Regions from separate parts of the Massilia sp. 01N417 genome, predicted to be linked through region 3. Evidence: predicted binding sites of a transcription regulator. Region 3 holds the regulator's gene; each other region holds the start of a gene.

Region 1 (4,909 bases), on a different contig from region 3:
GCCGAAGCCCGGTTCCTGCCGGGCTTTTTTTTTCTTGGCGGCCACAACTAGTCGAACAGCTAGGTACGCCCTGGCGCCAAAGACCGTAAGTTGCAGCTGGTTACTATTCAGGGATGGCCGATGTCGAGGGTACTGAGAGACGCATTTTCGGTTACCCGGTTCTCGTTCTGGACCGGACTGCTGCTATCGTCCCTGATCGGCGGCATCGCCCACCTGTTCACGGCGCGTTCGATCGAGAGCGATGCCCAGCAGCGCTTTTTCAACCACTGCAAGTACGCCCAGAGCGTGATCGCAGTCCGGATCAAGTCCTATACCGACCTGCTGCGCGCCAGCGCCAGCACCCTGCAGAGCGCCGACACCGTGACGCAGCGCCTGTTCCACGATTACGTGAACGGCCTGAACCTGGCACGGGATTATCCCGCCCTCGACTTCATCAATTTCGCCGTGTACGTCCGCGCGAGCGAGCGCCAGGACTTCGTGCGCCGTTTGCGCGCCGAAAAGAGCGCGCTCGGGGCACGCGCCGCCCAACTGGACATCGTGCCGCCGAATACCCGGCCAGCCTATCTTCCGGTTGCCTATATCGAGCCGCAGGGGCAGCTGTCCGGCATGTACGGGTATGACCTGATGAGCAATCCCTATTTCGGCGACATGTTGTCGCGGGAGCGGGACGAAGGCACGGTGCAGGCCTCCGGCACGCCGATCCCGGTGCTGTCCCGTCCGAACGATGTCTACCTCGGCATGCGCATGCCCGTCTACCGGGCAGGCTTGCGGCGCGACAGCGTCGCGCAGCGCCGTACCGCCTACCTCGGATCGATCGGGATTGCCTTCAGCGTCACCAAGCTGCTGAAAGGGGTGATGGAAGAAATCTCGGTGCCGAACCTGAGGATGACCCTGTACGAGACCGGCCCCCATGTGGACGACGAAGCCGGCGACGATCCGGGGCGCAAGATGACGCTGTACGACAGCCAGGGCACCCTCGAGCGTCCCAGCCCTCCGCTCGACACCAGGCACGACCTGTTCACGGTGACCCTGCCGCTGGATTTCAACGGCCGTCCGTGGACGACCGTGTTCAGCGTGCCCAAGTCCGCCTTGTACACCGACTTCGACGTGCATTATCCGAACCTGATGATGGCTTTCGGTTTTCTCGGTTCGATGCTGTTGTTTGCGCTGGTGCAGACCCTGACGTCGTCGCGCCGCGCCGCGCTGGAACTGGCGAAGGAGATGACCAGCGAACTGCGCGAGAGCCAGAACAAGCTGCAGCTGTCGCACCAGAAGCTGCGCCGCCTTGCCGATCATGCCTACCAGATCAAGGAGCTGGAACGCAAACGCATCGCGCGCGAGATCCACGACGATCTCGGCCAGAACCTGCTGGCGCTGCGCATCGAAGGCGAGATGCTGGCCGCCCGCACCAAGTCAAGCCATCGCCACCTGCATGGACGCGCGCGCGAGACGCTGCAGCAGATCGATACCATCATCAAGAGCGTACGCCAGATCATCAACGACCTGCGCCCCACCGTGCTCGACCTCGGCCTGTCGGCTGCCGTCGAGTGGCAGGTCAACCAGTTCGAACGGCGCACCGGCATCCCCTGCGAGCTGCGCAACGAGCAGGGGGAGATCGCCCTGCCCGACCACTGCGCAACCGCATTTTTCCGCATCCTGCAGGAATCGCTGACCAATGTCGTGCGCCATGCGAACGCGACCAGGGTCTGGGTCGAGCTGAGCCTGAACGACGGCTGGCTGTCGCTCATGGTGCGGGATAACGGTTGCGGCCTGCCGCCGGGCGGACATCTCAAGTCCGGGTCCTTCGGCCTGGTCGGCATCGAGGAACGCGTCATCATCCTCGGCGGCACCTGTGCCGTGTTCAGCAAGCCCGGCGGCGGCACCACGGTGACGGTGTCGGCGCCGGTCGTGAACGCATGCGAGCATGTCCTGCAGGACCACCAGGAGCACGGCGCCGGTTCGGCCGTCATCTGAAGCAACCGGCGCCGATGCAGGCCGGTTCATCGCCCTCTTCCCTTTCTTCTCCGCCCAAGTCCCCGGCTCTGTATTTGCCATCGCGCACGGTTTTGCGCTGATCGATGCACAGCGGTTCCCGCTTTAGTACACCATTCCTCTTTGATAAATGTCAAATGAAAAACCAAAAACTTTAACATATATCAAAGCCTAAGCTTATTTCCTAAATTACATTAATCACATGCAGCGCACATCAAGAAGTCTGAAAATGCTGCCAAAAATCATCATGCACGATTGATAAATAGTTTAGCAGTTGCAACAGATGGAATTACAATGCGACAAGGGAAGCTGTTCAAAACATGCTGTCAATACATTTGAGGATGATCATGAACGCCAACGACCTGTTCAAAGCAGTGACCGAGCTCGACCTGGAACCGATCAAGATGAAGCTGATGCACGTCGAATCGGGAGAAGGCTGGAGCCTGGAGAAAGTCAACGCTGTAGAAAAGGAATACCGGCGCTTCCTGTGCCTGATGAAGCTGTTTCCTGAAGAAGATACCGCGCCGCTGGCCGATGTCGATACGTTCTGGCACTACCACATCCTCGATACCATGAAGTACGCCACCGACTGCGAGCGCGTGTTCGGCTACTTCCTGCACCACTATCCCTACGTCGGCATGGACGGCACCGAAGAAGACGAACAGTTCCGCCTCGACAGCGGCGACCGCATGCGCGACCTGTACGAAGCCACCTTCGGCGAGGCCTATCCGGGATCGTTTGTGGAAGCCGCCGAAGCGACCGCCTTCTGCGCAGGACCGTCGCGTGACAAGCTGAAAGCACGCGCCACCGAGGTCGCCTTCTGCGCCGGACCGTCGCGGGACAGGCTGAAAGCACGCGCCACCGAGGTCGCCTTCTGCGCCGGACCCTCGCGCGACAGGCTGAAAGCACGCGCCATCGACGTCGCCTTCTGCGCCGGACCGTCGCGTGACAAGCTGAAAGCAATCGGTACGAACGTCTCCAGCGAGATCGCCTTCTGTGCAGGCCCCTCGCGGGACAAGCTGAAAGCACGCGCCACCGGCATCTCCAGCGCCGTCGCCTTCTGCGCAGGCCCATCGCGCGACAGGCTGCAAGCCGAAGCCTGCCACCAATGACATTACCTTGATCCGGCCTTCCGCGCCGGATCTTCGCCGGGACGGGTTTTCGAGCCGGCCCGGCTTCCGGCGTATCAGGCCGCGGCAGCCCCGGAACCGGACTCGCCGCCGGCCCGCACCATCAGCGCGCGCAGTTCGCGAATGCTGTAATCGGACACCTCGTGCATGCGCAGCAGGATGGTCGCGCCGATCGGCAGCGTGTTATGGCGGATCTTGCTGATCACCGGCGGTGCGACTTCGAGCACGCGCGACAGCGCGGCGTCGTTCTTGAGCCTGAGTTTGTTGATGACGGCGTCGAGAACCCGGTTCGGGTCGTAGACGGAACCCTCCGGTATCCTTCTGATGGGCATGGTCTTCTTTCTAAAATAACAATCCGTGGGATATTCTTCACAACCCGCATAGGGTCGCGAAAAATCCGATAGTTTTGGGGTATGGGTAGTATTTATATGGCTGCGAAGCAGCTACCCCGAATGATACACGGACCAGTTATCTTTTGCTTAAGAGCACCTTATTTCGCCATTTCCCGCACCGCCACCTCGACCCGCGGATGGTGCAGCCGGGCCCGCAATTCGCGCTCGATGCGGCGGTTGTCGAGCCGGCGCGACTCCGACATGAAGGACAGCAGCATCGGCGAGACCGCCTTTTCCAGCTCGGCGCGCGGCAGGCGTGGCGGGCGCGGCAGTCCGAAGGCGTCGGCCACCAGGTCGAAGTAGTCGCCCATCTTCATATGGGTATCGTCGCTGGCGTTGTAGGCGCGGCCGGGCCGGGCCCGGAACAGGGCCAGCAGGGCCAGGCGGGCGAGATCGTCGGCGTGGATGTGGTTGGTGTAGACGTCGTCCGCCGCCGCCAGCGCGGGCGTGCCCTGGCGCAGCCTCTCGAGCGGCAGGCGCTCCGCCGCATAGATGCCGGGTGCGCGCAGGATGGACACCCGTCCGCCCGTGCCGACGGCCCAGGCGCGCAGCACCTGTTCGGCGTCGACACGGCGCCGGGCGCGGGCGTTGCGGGCGGCGCGCGGCGCGGTCTCGTCGATCAGGGCCCCTCCGCGATCGCCATAAACGCCGGAGGTGCTGATATAAACCACATGGGTCCCCTCGGGTAGAATGGCGGTCAAATTTCGCGTGCGCAAATCCAGGGCGCCCTGCCGCGGCGGCGGCGCCAGGTGCACGACCCATGGCGCCAGCCGCGCCAGGCGGCGCAGCGTGTCCGGCCGGTCGAGATCGGCCACGATGGGAATCGCCCCCGCGGCCCGCAGCTCGGCACGGCGCGCCGGCTGGCTGGTGACGGCGAACACGCGAAAGCGCTCCCTGACCAGCGGCAGCAGGCGCATGCCGACATCGCCGCAGCCCACGATCAGGAGGCGCGGCTTGTTGAACCTGACATTATTTAAAGTATTCATTCCGAGGATTGTATGACGTTCCAGATTACCGTTCAGCCCAGCGGCCACCACTACGAATGCGAGCAGGACGAAACCGTGCTCGCGGCGGCGATCCGCTCCGGCATCGGACTGCCGTATGGCTGCAAGAACGGCGCCTGCGGCTCCTGCAAGGGCAAGGTCGTCGAAGGGACCGTCCACCACAAGCCGCACCAGCAGCGCGCCCTGTCCGAACAGGAAAAGCTGCAGGGCTATGCGCTGATGTGCTGCGCCGTCCCCGAAGGCGACGTGACGATCGAGGCGCGCGAAGTCGGCGGCAGCACCGACTACCCGGTGCGCAAGATGCCGACCCGCGTGACCGCCATCCGCCGCGCCGCGCCGGACGTGGCCATCCTCAGCCTGCAGCTGCCGGCCAACGAAGCCCTCGCCTACC
Region 2 (4,909 bases), on a different contig from region 3:
AGAATCGCCTTGGCGTCGGCTTCGCCGACCCTGGCGCTTCCCTGGGCCAGGAGCGCCTCGACGCGGCCCCGGGCAGCCCGGCGGTCCGGCGGCACCATGGTCCCGGCCGCGGGAACCTGCATCAGCAGTTGTTGGTTGCGCTGATAGGCAAGCAGCTGCAGGAAGCCGCGCACGGCTTCTTCCGGCGTATCGAACACCGGCAGGCCGGCGTCCGCACACAAGCCGCGCGCCTGCTCGACGCTGGCGCCGCCCATCCAGCAGCACAGCACCGGACGCCTGGCTGCGCGCAGCAGCGGCAACAGCGCGCGCGCGATGGCGTCGCTCGGCACGATGGCGGTCGGAGCATGAATCAGGAGCACGGCGTCGGCGCCGGGCTCTTCGAGCAGGGCTGCCAGTGCCAGCCGGTAGCGCTCCACCGGCGCGTCACCGATGACGTCGACCGGGTTGCCCCGTGACCAGGTCGGGGGCAGATCCATCGAAAGACGCTCCAGGGTCGCGGTCCCCAGCCGGGCAAGCTGCCCTCCCCCCTCGATCAGGGCATCGGTCGCCATCACGCCGGGGCCACCCCCGTTCGTCAGGATCGCCAGGCGCGGCCCTGACGGCCGGCGCGGCTGGGACAGCATCGCGGCCGCATCGAAGAGTTCCTCGGTGGTATGGACCCTCAACATGCCGGCACGGCGGATCGCGGCGTCGTAGACGAGGTCGGAACCGGCAAGCGCGCCGGTGTGGCTGAACGCCGCATGCGCCGCCTCGGCGACCCTGCCTGCTTTCACGATCACAACCGGCTTGGCGCGCGCGGCGCGGCGTGCCGCCGACATGAACTTGCGGGCCTGACGTACGCTCTCCGCATACAGCAGGATGGCATCGGTACCGTTGTCGTCCGCCAGGTAATCCAGCAGGTCGCCGAAGTCGACGTCGCTGCCGTCGCCGAGCGACACGAAACAGGAGAACCCGATCCGGCGGGCTCGCGCCCAATCCAGCACCGCGGTTACCAGCGCACCCGACTGCGCCACGAAGGCAATCCGTCCCGGCAGCGCCGCCACCGGGGCGAAGCTGGCATTCAGCGCGCTGCCGGGGACCAGCAGGCCGACGCAGTTCGGTCCGAGCAGGCGCAGCAGATGCGGCCGGGCAGCGTCCAGCATGGCCTGGCGCAGGCTGCGGCCATCGCCACCCGTGGCATCGAGCCCGGCGCTGAGTACGACCGCGGCACGGCAACCGAGCCGGCCGAGGCTGGCGACGATTGCCGGCACCGTCGCGGCAGGGGTGCAGATGACCGCCAGTTCCGGCGCTCCCGGCAGGTCGGCGGCGTCACGAACCACCGGCAGACCCTCGAGCCGCCGGTGCCTGGGATTGACGGGCCAGATCGGGCCGGGAAAGCCTGCACTGACGAGGTTGGCCAGAACCGTAGCGCCGACGCTGCCAGGCCGGTTCGAAGCGCCTATCACCGCGATGGATTGCGGACGAAAGAAATACTCGAGGTTGCGTATGCTCATCTTGGCGTCTCGTTCCGATTCGTTCATGTTCCGCAAAGCCTAGCGGGATCGACCGCCAAATTTTTGACTCAAGTCAAAATATGACTAGTTAATTGTGCTAAAGCCGCCTTCGTCGTAGACATGCACAATGCCTCGGATTAGGCTCGACCTTGTGCACTTCCCCACCGGAGCAGCCCATGAGCTACAAGTCGATCCTCGTGCATGTCGACCTTGGCGACGGCGCGCCCTCGCGCATCCATTGCGCGGCGCTTCTTGCGCGTCGGTTCGGCGCCCACCTGATCGGCGCGGCAACGACGGGTATCTCGCGTTTCCTGCCGCCGGAAGTACTGGCTGCCGGCCGCGGCCCGCTTGCCGCGCGCTGCCAGACCTTGCGCGCCGAAGCCCTGCAGGCGCTCGACCGCTTCTCTCTGCTGGCGCGACAGGAAGACGTCTCGTCTTTCGAAGCAAGGCTGATCGACGACGATGCCGACGGCGGCCTGCCGCTCGCCGCACGTTATTGCAATCTTGCCGTGCTCGGACAACCCGACCGCATGGTGATCGATCCCCTGAGCCCGACCGACCTGCCGGAACGGGTGTTGCTGGAAGGAGGACATCCGGCGCTGGTCATGCCCGGCTCGAGATATTCTCCTCGCCTCGATGGCGAGGTCGTGGTTGCCTGGGACGGCAGCGCCGGCGCGATGCGCGCGGTGGCCGCCGCCCTGCCACTCCTCAGGCAGGCGCGTCATGCCACCGTGCTGGGGATCGGCACCCAGCTCCCCGCGACCTGTCTCGAGCACGAAGCATGCACGGCGCTTGCGGCCTGGCTGGAACGGCACGGTGTCACTGCCGACACCTGCCGCAAAACTCGGTCCGACGACCCCGGCATGTCGATCCTGGCGGCAGCGGTCGATGCCGATGCGGACCTGATCGTCATGGGTGCGTACGGGCACTCACGCGTGCGCGAAGCCTTGACCGAAGGGATCACGACAACGGTATTACGCTGGGCTCATCTTCCGGTGTTTCTTTCCCACTAGCGAGCATTTCAGGCAAGCCATCATGATCCTGTCCACCAGCACCCACAGGGTACGTCCCGTTCGCGCCGCCCTGCGGCACCTGCACACGGAACTCGTCTTCCAGATCCGAGAGATCATGAAGCAGCCGGACGCCGCTTTCGTCCGCGGGTTTCCTTCGATGGTCGCCGCTGTCGAAGCCGGGCTGCGCCACGAGGAGCTGCTGCTCGAACTGCTGGGAGACCGTCACTTGCACGAACGGCGGGCCGAAAACGCGATGATCCTGTGCTCCCTGCACCGGGTCGCGTCGCGAGTCGAACGCGGAGATGCAGAGACGGGCCGGCAGATCGCCGCAGCTCTCGCGGTCGTGCTCTCGCTGCATCGCCTGTCGGCGGTACTGGCACGTGCCGGCATGCCTCGCCCGTTACGCCTGCGCTGCCGTTTCGCCGCCGAACGCAAGGACGCCATTCCGGCGCGGCTACGACAGCCGCGGCGCCGGCGATGAACAAGGCAGACGAAGCGCTGGCGCTGGCGCCGGCGCCGCCATCACACGCCACGCTGCCGTCGCCGCTCGACCTGTCGCGCCTGTTCGAGCGCCGCTCCGACCGCTACCTGAGACGTCTGCTACCGGGCTTCTGCGCGGTGTTCGGCATTGCCGTGCTGGGCGCCGGCTTGTGGAGCTATCTCCTCGGAACGGGACAATCGCCTGGCAGCCTGGTCATACGGCTGGCGCTGGTCGCCACCGCGTCCTTCACTTACCGGATGCCCCGTTCCGGTCCCTCCCCGACCGGCCGCGCGTCTTTCGTTTATTTCCTCCATGCCGTGGCGCTTGCCGTCAGCGTCCATCCCTTGGGAGATGGAGTACTGGAAGCGATGCCGACCCTCTTCTTCTGGATGGTGGCCGCCGGCCTGCTGGAGCCGCGCCCGAGGCAATGCCTGCGGATACTCGCATCTCCCGCACTGTTGTATGGCGCTCTCGGCGCCTTGATGCTGCCCTCCGCGGCCGCGTTCGCCATCTGGATCGCGTGCATTGCGGCGCCCGCGCTGGCCATCATGCTCGGCATGGCGTCCCTTCGCGTCCGCCGCGAAGCGTGGCTGCGCGAACGAAAACTTCTGAGCGCATGCCGCTACGACAACCTGAGCGGCGCGCTGTCACGCGCTTACCTGACCGAACTGGCCCGGCACGACCTGTCGCTGGCGCAGCGCCATGGCCATGCCCTCGCCGTCGCGATGCTCGATATCGATCATTTCAAGCGCGTCAACGATACCTACGGCCATGCCGCGGGAGACGCCGTGATCCGCGCCCTCGTCGCCACCTGCATGAATACCTTGCGTGCCAGCGATTACGTCGGCCGAGTCGGCGGAGAAGAATTCGTCTGCGTCCTGCCCGAGGCTGGGGCGGAAGAAGCGGCCGTGTGCGCGGAGCGCATCCGCGAGACCTTCGCCGGCCAGCAGATTCCCGGCGCACCATCCGAATTGCGCTGCACCGTCAGCATCGGGATCAGCGTCTGCCGCGACCGATGTGACTGGGAAACGCTGCTGCGCGAGGCCGACGGCGCCCTGTACGGCGCCAAGGGGGCCGGACGCAACCGCGTCGTCGTGGCCGGACACCAGCATCACCAGGCGGCCTGAGGTTTCGCCTTACGGCACCAGCACCGCGGCACCGTCTATCCTCCCGCCGCGCAGATCGTCCAGGGCCTGGTTTGCCGCGGCCAGCGGGTAGACCACGACACTCGTCTTCAGTTGCCCGTCGCTGACGCGGGAAAGGAAGGCTGCGCCATCCGCGCGGGTCAAGTTCGCCACCGAGCGCACGCAACGCTCGCCCCATAGCAGGGAGTAAGGAAATCCCGGGATATCGCTCATATGGATACCGGCGCACACGACGGTGCCCCCCCTGGCGGTTGACGCCAGCGCCTGCGGCACGAGCTCCCCCGCCGGCGCGAACAGGATGGCGGCGTCGAGTTCTTCGGGAGGCGCGTCATTCGCCCCTCCCGCCCATCGGGCGCCGAGCGAACGCGCGAACGCCTGGGAGCGCGCATCGCCCGGACGGGTAAAGGCCATGACTTCGCGGCCGTCCTGGATGGCAAGCTGAGCGACCAGATGCGCCGCGGCGCCAAAGCCATACAAACCCAGCCTCCGCCCCAGACCGGCCATGGCGTAGGCGCGGTAGCCGATCAGACCGGCGCACAGCAGCGGCGCGACATGCCGGTCGTCGTAGGCATCCGGCAAGCCGAAGCAGAAGCGCTCGTCCGCCAGCGTGAAGCCGGCAAATCCGCCATCGCGGTCGTAGCCGGTGAAACGGGCCTTGGCGCACAGGTTCTCCCGCCCGCCGAGGCAATACGCACATTCGCCGCAGGCTCCGGCCAGCCAAGGTACGCCTACCCGTTGTCCGGGGCGCCAGCGCGAGGCCAGTGGGCCGCAGGCGGC
Region 3 (4,909 bases):
TCGGCGACGAGCAGCCGCGCCTGTACCGGGCGGGAGAAAGCTGGTACGAGGACCCGGGAGCACGCCATACCGTGGCCCGCAACGCCAGCAAGGACAAGCCGGCAAAGCTGCTCGCCGTGTTCGTGACGGACCGGGACGATCGCGAGCTGGTCCTGCCCGCTACCAGGTGAGAGGGGGACCTGCCATGGAAAACAGCGGCATCTGCGGCGTGCGCCTGCCGGACAGCAGGATCGCGCGCGAGATTACCGAGCTCGTCCGCGATACCGAAAGCGATCTGCTATACCAGCATTCGGTGCGCGTCTATTACTGGGGCGCCCTGGCCGGCCGACCAGTTCACGGCGGAAGAGCGCGCCGCCGTGATGGCCGCCCACCCGCGTGGACGGGATTTCGGCCACCGGGTGATCGACGCCTTCTACGAGGGCTTGAGGCAGCGCCCGGACACCACTTTCGGGACCTTCAATGACGATTTCCTCGCCTTCAAGGATCCCGCATTCCAGCGCGGGAACATGTGCAGCATCCTTCTCGGCTCGCGCTGGGAAGGATGAGGCGTGCGCCCGGCTCAGGCCTGGCCGACCACCACCTCGCTGATCTGGACGACCGGCGACTGGTTGGTGTAGTTCGGAATGTCGCCCATGATTTCCTTCGTGTGCGGGCCGAAACCGGCCTGGAAGGCATCGACGGAGTCGCAGAACAGGTGGCCCATGGCGATGTAGGGCGCATCCGACGCCGGCGCACCGCCGGCCATTCCCTTGTCGACGGTGTAGTACCTCAAGGAGTCGCCCATCAACTGCTTGACCATCGGCATGTGCCGGTCCCGGTAGTAGGCGTCGTCGAAACGGGCGTCCGGACCGTTGGGATACATTACGCTCACCTTGATCATCTCTGTCTCCTCGTCGTGGTTGCTTCAGTTCGATTTCGATGCCGGAATTTCGTAAAAACAGATATCGCCATCGCGATTCGCCATTTTCGTGCCGACCTGGTCCAACGCCTTTCGCGCAGCGTCGTTGTCCTTCGGGCAGGTGATGATGAACGAGTCCATTCCGTGTCGCGACGCCAGCTCGCCCAGGGCCTTGATTGCTTCTTTGCTGTGACCTCTGTTCCGGTACGCTGCTTCCACGTATCCCCCGGCGTTGCCGATTTCTCCCACTGCTTCCGGCGCGCCCGGTGCAAAGTGATACCGGCCGACAAGAGCTCCGTCGTCGTCGATGAGGTTGAAGACATAGAGTGGAAGGTGTCGTATCGGATCGAATCGGAACCCTTCCAGATCGAGCCGGGTTCGGCCTTCGTGCAAACTACCAATGTCCTCAAGAAGCCCATGGCGGGATGGCGCGCCCGAGAGTTCTTCAACTAAGTTACTTGTCGTCATGTCGACCTCCGTTTTTGCTTGGCCTACGTCCGGACGACCAGCATGTACCGACTGGCTCTTATTGTCGAGGGGAGCGCCTGAAATACAACTCCCTGGCTGCCTGATCATGCCATCGGACTGCACTGCTCGGTCCCGGCCGCCATCGCCTTCAGCCGCGCCGGTTCCAGCAGGGTCACTTCGCGCTTGTCGACCTGCAGCAGGCCGAGCTTCTTGAAGCGCGACAGCAGGCGGCTGATGCTCTCGATGGTCAGCCCCAGGTAGTTGCCGATGTCTTCGCGCGACATGCGCAGCTGGAAGCTGTTGGCCGCATAGCCGCGCGCGGCGTAACGGGCGGACAGGTTGACCAGGAAGACGGCGAAGCGCTGCTCGGCGCGCATATTGCCGAGCAGGAGCATGACGTTCTGCTCGCGCGTGATTTCCTGGCTCATGATGCGGTGGAAATGGCGCAGCAAGGCCGGCACCTGGCCGAACAGGTCTTCCAGGTTGGTGAAGGGGATCTCGCAGACTTCGCTGTCTTCCAGCGCGACGGCGTCGCAATGGTGGCGGTCGCCGGAAATCGCATCCATGCCCAGCAGTTCGCCGGCCATCTGGAAGCCGGTAATCTGGGCTTCGCCGGCCGCGTTCACCTGGTAGGTCTTGAAGTGGCCGAAGCGCACCGCGTACAGGTTGCGGAAGGGCTCGCCCATCTTGTACAGGGCTTCGTCGCGCTCGAGGCGGCGGCGGCGGCCGATGATCTTGTCGAGGCGGTCGATGTCCGCTTCTTCCAGGCCCATCGGCAGGCACAGCTGGTGCATGCTGCAGGCCGAGCAGCTGGCCTTGAGCGCGGAAACGTTCAGCGGCTTGTCGTCGTTCTGGAAAGAGATGGCCTGGATCATCGGATAAAGGAAGCGAATGGATGTCAATACCTGCGATTATACGGCCACATGCCGGGCTGGCGTCCGTAAAGCCGGGGCTTCTTGACTGCCTGATCATACTCTGTGGCATTTTGAACGCGGCCAGCCATCGCCACGCCGCCAATCGTGCGCGGCTCAGCACGTGCTAGATTCTACACACGACAATAACGGAGGGGACTCATGTTCGGCTTGGCGGCATTGGACCTGGCGCGCCTGCAGTTCGCGTTCACGATGTCGTTCCACATCATGTTCCCGGCCATCACCATTGGCCTGGCCAGCTACCTGGCCGTGCTCGAGCTGTGCTGGCTGAAGACCAAGCGACAAGTCTTCGTCGACCTCTACCACTTCTGGCTGAAGATCTTCGCCGTCAACTTCGGCATGGGCGTGGTCTCCGGCATCGTGATGGCCTACCAGTTCGGCACCAACTGGAGCTATTTCTCCGAATACGCCGGCGCCATCACCGGGCCGCTGCTGGCCTACGAAGTGCTCACCGCCTTCTTCCTGGAGGCCGGCTTCCTCGGCGTGATGCTGTTCGGCTGGACCAAGGTCGGCCCCGGGCTGCACTTCCTCGCCACCTGCATGGTCGCGCTCGGTACACTCATTTCCGCCACCTGGATCCTCGGTTCGAACAGCTGGATGCAGACGCCGCAGGGCTACGACATCGTCAACGGCCGCATGGTGCCGGTCGACTGGTTCAGGATCGTCTTCAATCCCTCCTTCCCCTACCGGCTGGTGCACATGTCGATCGCGGCCTTCCTGTCGACCGCGCTGTTCGTCGGCAGCTCCGCGGCCTGGCATTTGCTCAAGGGGCGGGGGAACGAGGCGGTGCGCACCATGCTGTCGATGGCGATGTGGATGGTGCTGATCGTGGCGCCCATCCAGGCGGTGGTCGGCGACATGCATGGCCTGAACACCCTGAAGCACCAGCCGGCCAAGATCGCCGCCCTCGAGGGACATTGGGAAAACGAGGGCGACAAGCCCCTGCCACTTTTGCTGTTCGGCATTCCCAGCATGAAGGACGAAGAAACCAAGTTCGCCATCGGCATCCCGCGCGTGGGCAGCTGGATCCTGACCCATACCTGGGGCGGCCAGATCAAGGGTTTGAAGGAATTCCCGCGCGACCAGCGGCCGAATTCCCTGATCGTCTTCTGGAGTTTCCGCGTGATGGTGGGCCTGGGCCTCCTGATGATCGCGCTGGGCGCCTGGGGCGTGTGGCTACGCTTCAGGAAGCGCCTGTTCGACAGCCGCGGCTTCCTGCGCATGGCCATGTGGATGGGACCGGCGGGCCTGGTGGCGGTGCTGGCCGGCTGGATCACCACCGAGGCCGGGCGCCAGCCCTGGATCGTCTATGGCGTGCTGCGCACCGCCGACGGCGCCTCGAAGATCGAAGCCGGGCCGGTGGCGCTGAGCCTGGCGCTGTTCGTGGTCTCCTACTTTTTCGTGTTCGGGGTCGGCATCGCCTACGTGCTGAGGCTGGTGCGCAAGGGGCCGCAGGCCTTCGATACCACCCGCATTCCGCAGGGCGGGCCGGGCAGGGGACGGACCCCGGCGCGGCCGCTGTCGGTGCCGGAAGCGAGCGCCTCCGTCAACGAAGACAACATGACTTGAAGATGGGCATCGACATGGACATCGACATCACCGCGGTCTGGGCCGGCATCATCTTCTTCTCCGTGTTCATGTACGTGATCCTGGACGGCTTCGACCTCGGCATCGGCATGCTGTATCCCTTCGTCCCGTCCAGGCGCGACCGCGACGCGATGATGAATTCGGTGGCGCCGATCTGGGACGGCAACGAAACCTGGCTGGTGCTGGGCGGGGAGGGGCTGCTGGCCGCCTTCCCGGTCGCCTACGCGGTGATCCTGCCGGGCCTCTACCTGCCGCTGATCTTCATGCTGCTGGGCCTGATCTTCCGCGGCGTCGCCTTCGAATTCCGCTTCAAGGCGAACGACCGCGAACGGCCGGTCTGGGACCTGGCCTTCATCGGCGGTTCGATGACGGCGGCCTTCTTCCAGGGCGTGGCGCTGGGCGCTTTCCTGTCCGGGATCCCGGTGTCGGGACGCAGCTTTGCCGGCGGGCCGCTCGACTGGTTCGCGCCGTTTCCGCTGGCGGCCGGCCTTGGCGTGATGATCGCCTATGCCTTGCTGGGCGCGACCTGGCTGGTGATGAAGACCGAGGGCGAGCTGCAGCGCCGCATGGTCGCCCTGGCGCGGCCCTTCGCCCTGCTGCTGCTGGCGGCGGTGGTGGTGGTCAGCATCTGGACCCCGCTGTCCCAGCACCAGGTGGCCGAGCGCTGGTTCAGCTTCCCGAACCTGCTGATCCTGTCGCCGGTGCCGCTGCTGGTGGCCGGGTCGGCGTTCTGGCTGCTGTGGTCGCTCAAGCGCGATCCGCACCGCCAGCCCTTCATCGCCGCCCTGGCGCTGACCTTGCTCGGCTATATTGGCATGGCAATCAGCATCTGGCCGCACATCGTGCCGCCCGCGATCACGATCTGGGAAGCGGCCGCGCCGCCGGCCACCCAGAGCTTCGCGCTGATCGGCACCCTGATCGTGCTGCCCTTGATCCTGGCTTATACGGGGTGGTCGTATTACGTGTTCCGAGGCAAGGTAGTCGACACGGAGGGTTATCACTGATGAATACGCTCTGGATGCGC

The links. The regulator FNR, encoded in region 3, switches genes on or off when oxygen is low (the NO sensors DNR and NnrR bind a similar motif). The targets are predictions, from matches to a motif close to TTGATNNNNATCAA.
Region 1: the regulator FNR is predicted to act here: its motif matches at 2,116-2,129, upstream of AC1DOQ_RS17175 (glycine-rich domain-containing protein).
Region 2: the regulator FNR is predicted to act here: its motif matches at 1,557-1,570, upstream of AC1DOQ_RS14945 (universal stress protein).

The regions. Positions count from the first base shown of each region.
Region 1 is NZ_JBFTRS010000016.1:24,622-29,530, forward strand. It holds gene AC1DOQ_RS17170 (sensor histidine kinase) at 121-1,974, shown strand; gene AC1DOQ_RS17175 (glycine-rich domain-containing protein) at 2,340-3,104, shown strand; gene AC1DOQ_RS17180 (hypothetical protein) at 3,179-3,454, opposite strand; gene AC1DOQ_RS17185 (NAD-dependent epimerase/dehydratase family protein) at 3,613-4,500, opposite strand; gene AC1DOQ_RS17190 (CDP-6-deoxy-delta-3,4-glucoseen reductase) at 4,513-4,909, shown strand, end outside.
Region 2 is NZ_JBFTRS010000013.1:21,767-26,675, reverse strand. It holds gene AC1DOQ_RS14950 (bifunctional acetate--CoA ligase family protein/GNAT family N-acetyltransferase) at 1-1,520, opposite strand, end outside; gene AC1DOQ_RS14945 (universal stress protein) at 1,670-2,506, shown strand; gene AC1DOQ_RS14940 (hypothetical protein) at 2,529-2,987, shown strand; gene AC1DOQ_RS14935 (GGDEF domain-containing protein) at 2,984-4,114, shown strand; gene AC1DOQ_RS14930 (zinc-dependent alcohol dehydrogenase family protein) at 4,124-4,909, opposite strand, start outside.
Region 3 is NZ_JBFTRS010000026.1:82,873-87,781, reverse strand. It holds gene AC1DOQ_RS23250 (cupin domain-containing protein) at 1-170, shown strand, start outside; partial or broken gene AC1DOQ_RS23245 (hypothetical protein) at 185-545, shown strand; gene AC1DOQ_RS23240 (EthD family reductase) at 560-880, opposite strand; gene AC1DOQ_RS23235 (GNAT family N-acetyltransferase) at 905-1,366, opposite strand; gene fnr (fumarate/nitrate reduction transcriptional regulator Fnr) at 1,471-2,241, opposite strand; gene AC1DOQ_RS23225 (cytochrome ubiquinol oxidase subunit I) at 2,440-3,867, shown strand; gene cydB (cytochrome d ubiquinol oxidase subunit II) at 3,882-4,889, shown strand; gene AC1DOQ_RS23215 (DUF2474 family protein) at 4,889-4,909, shown strand, end outside.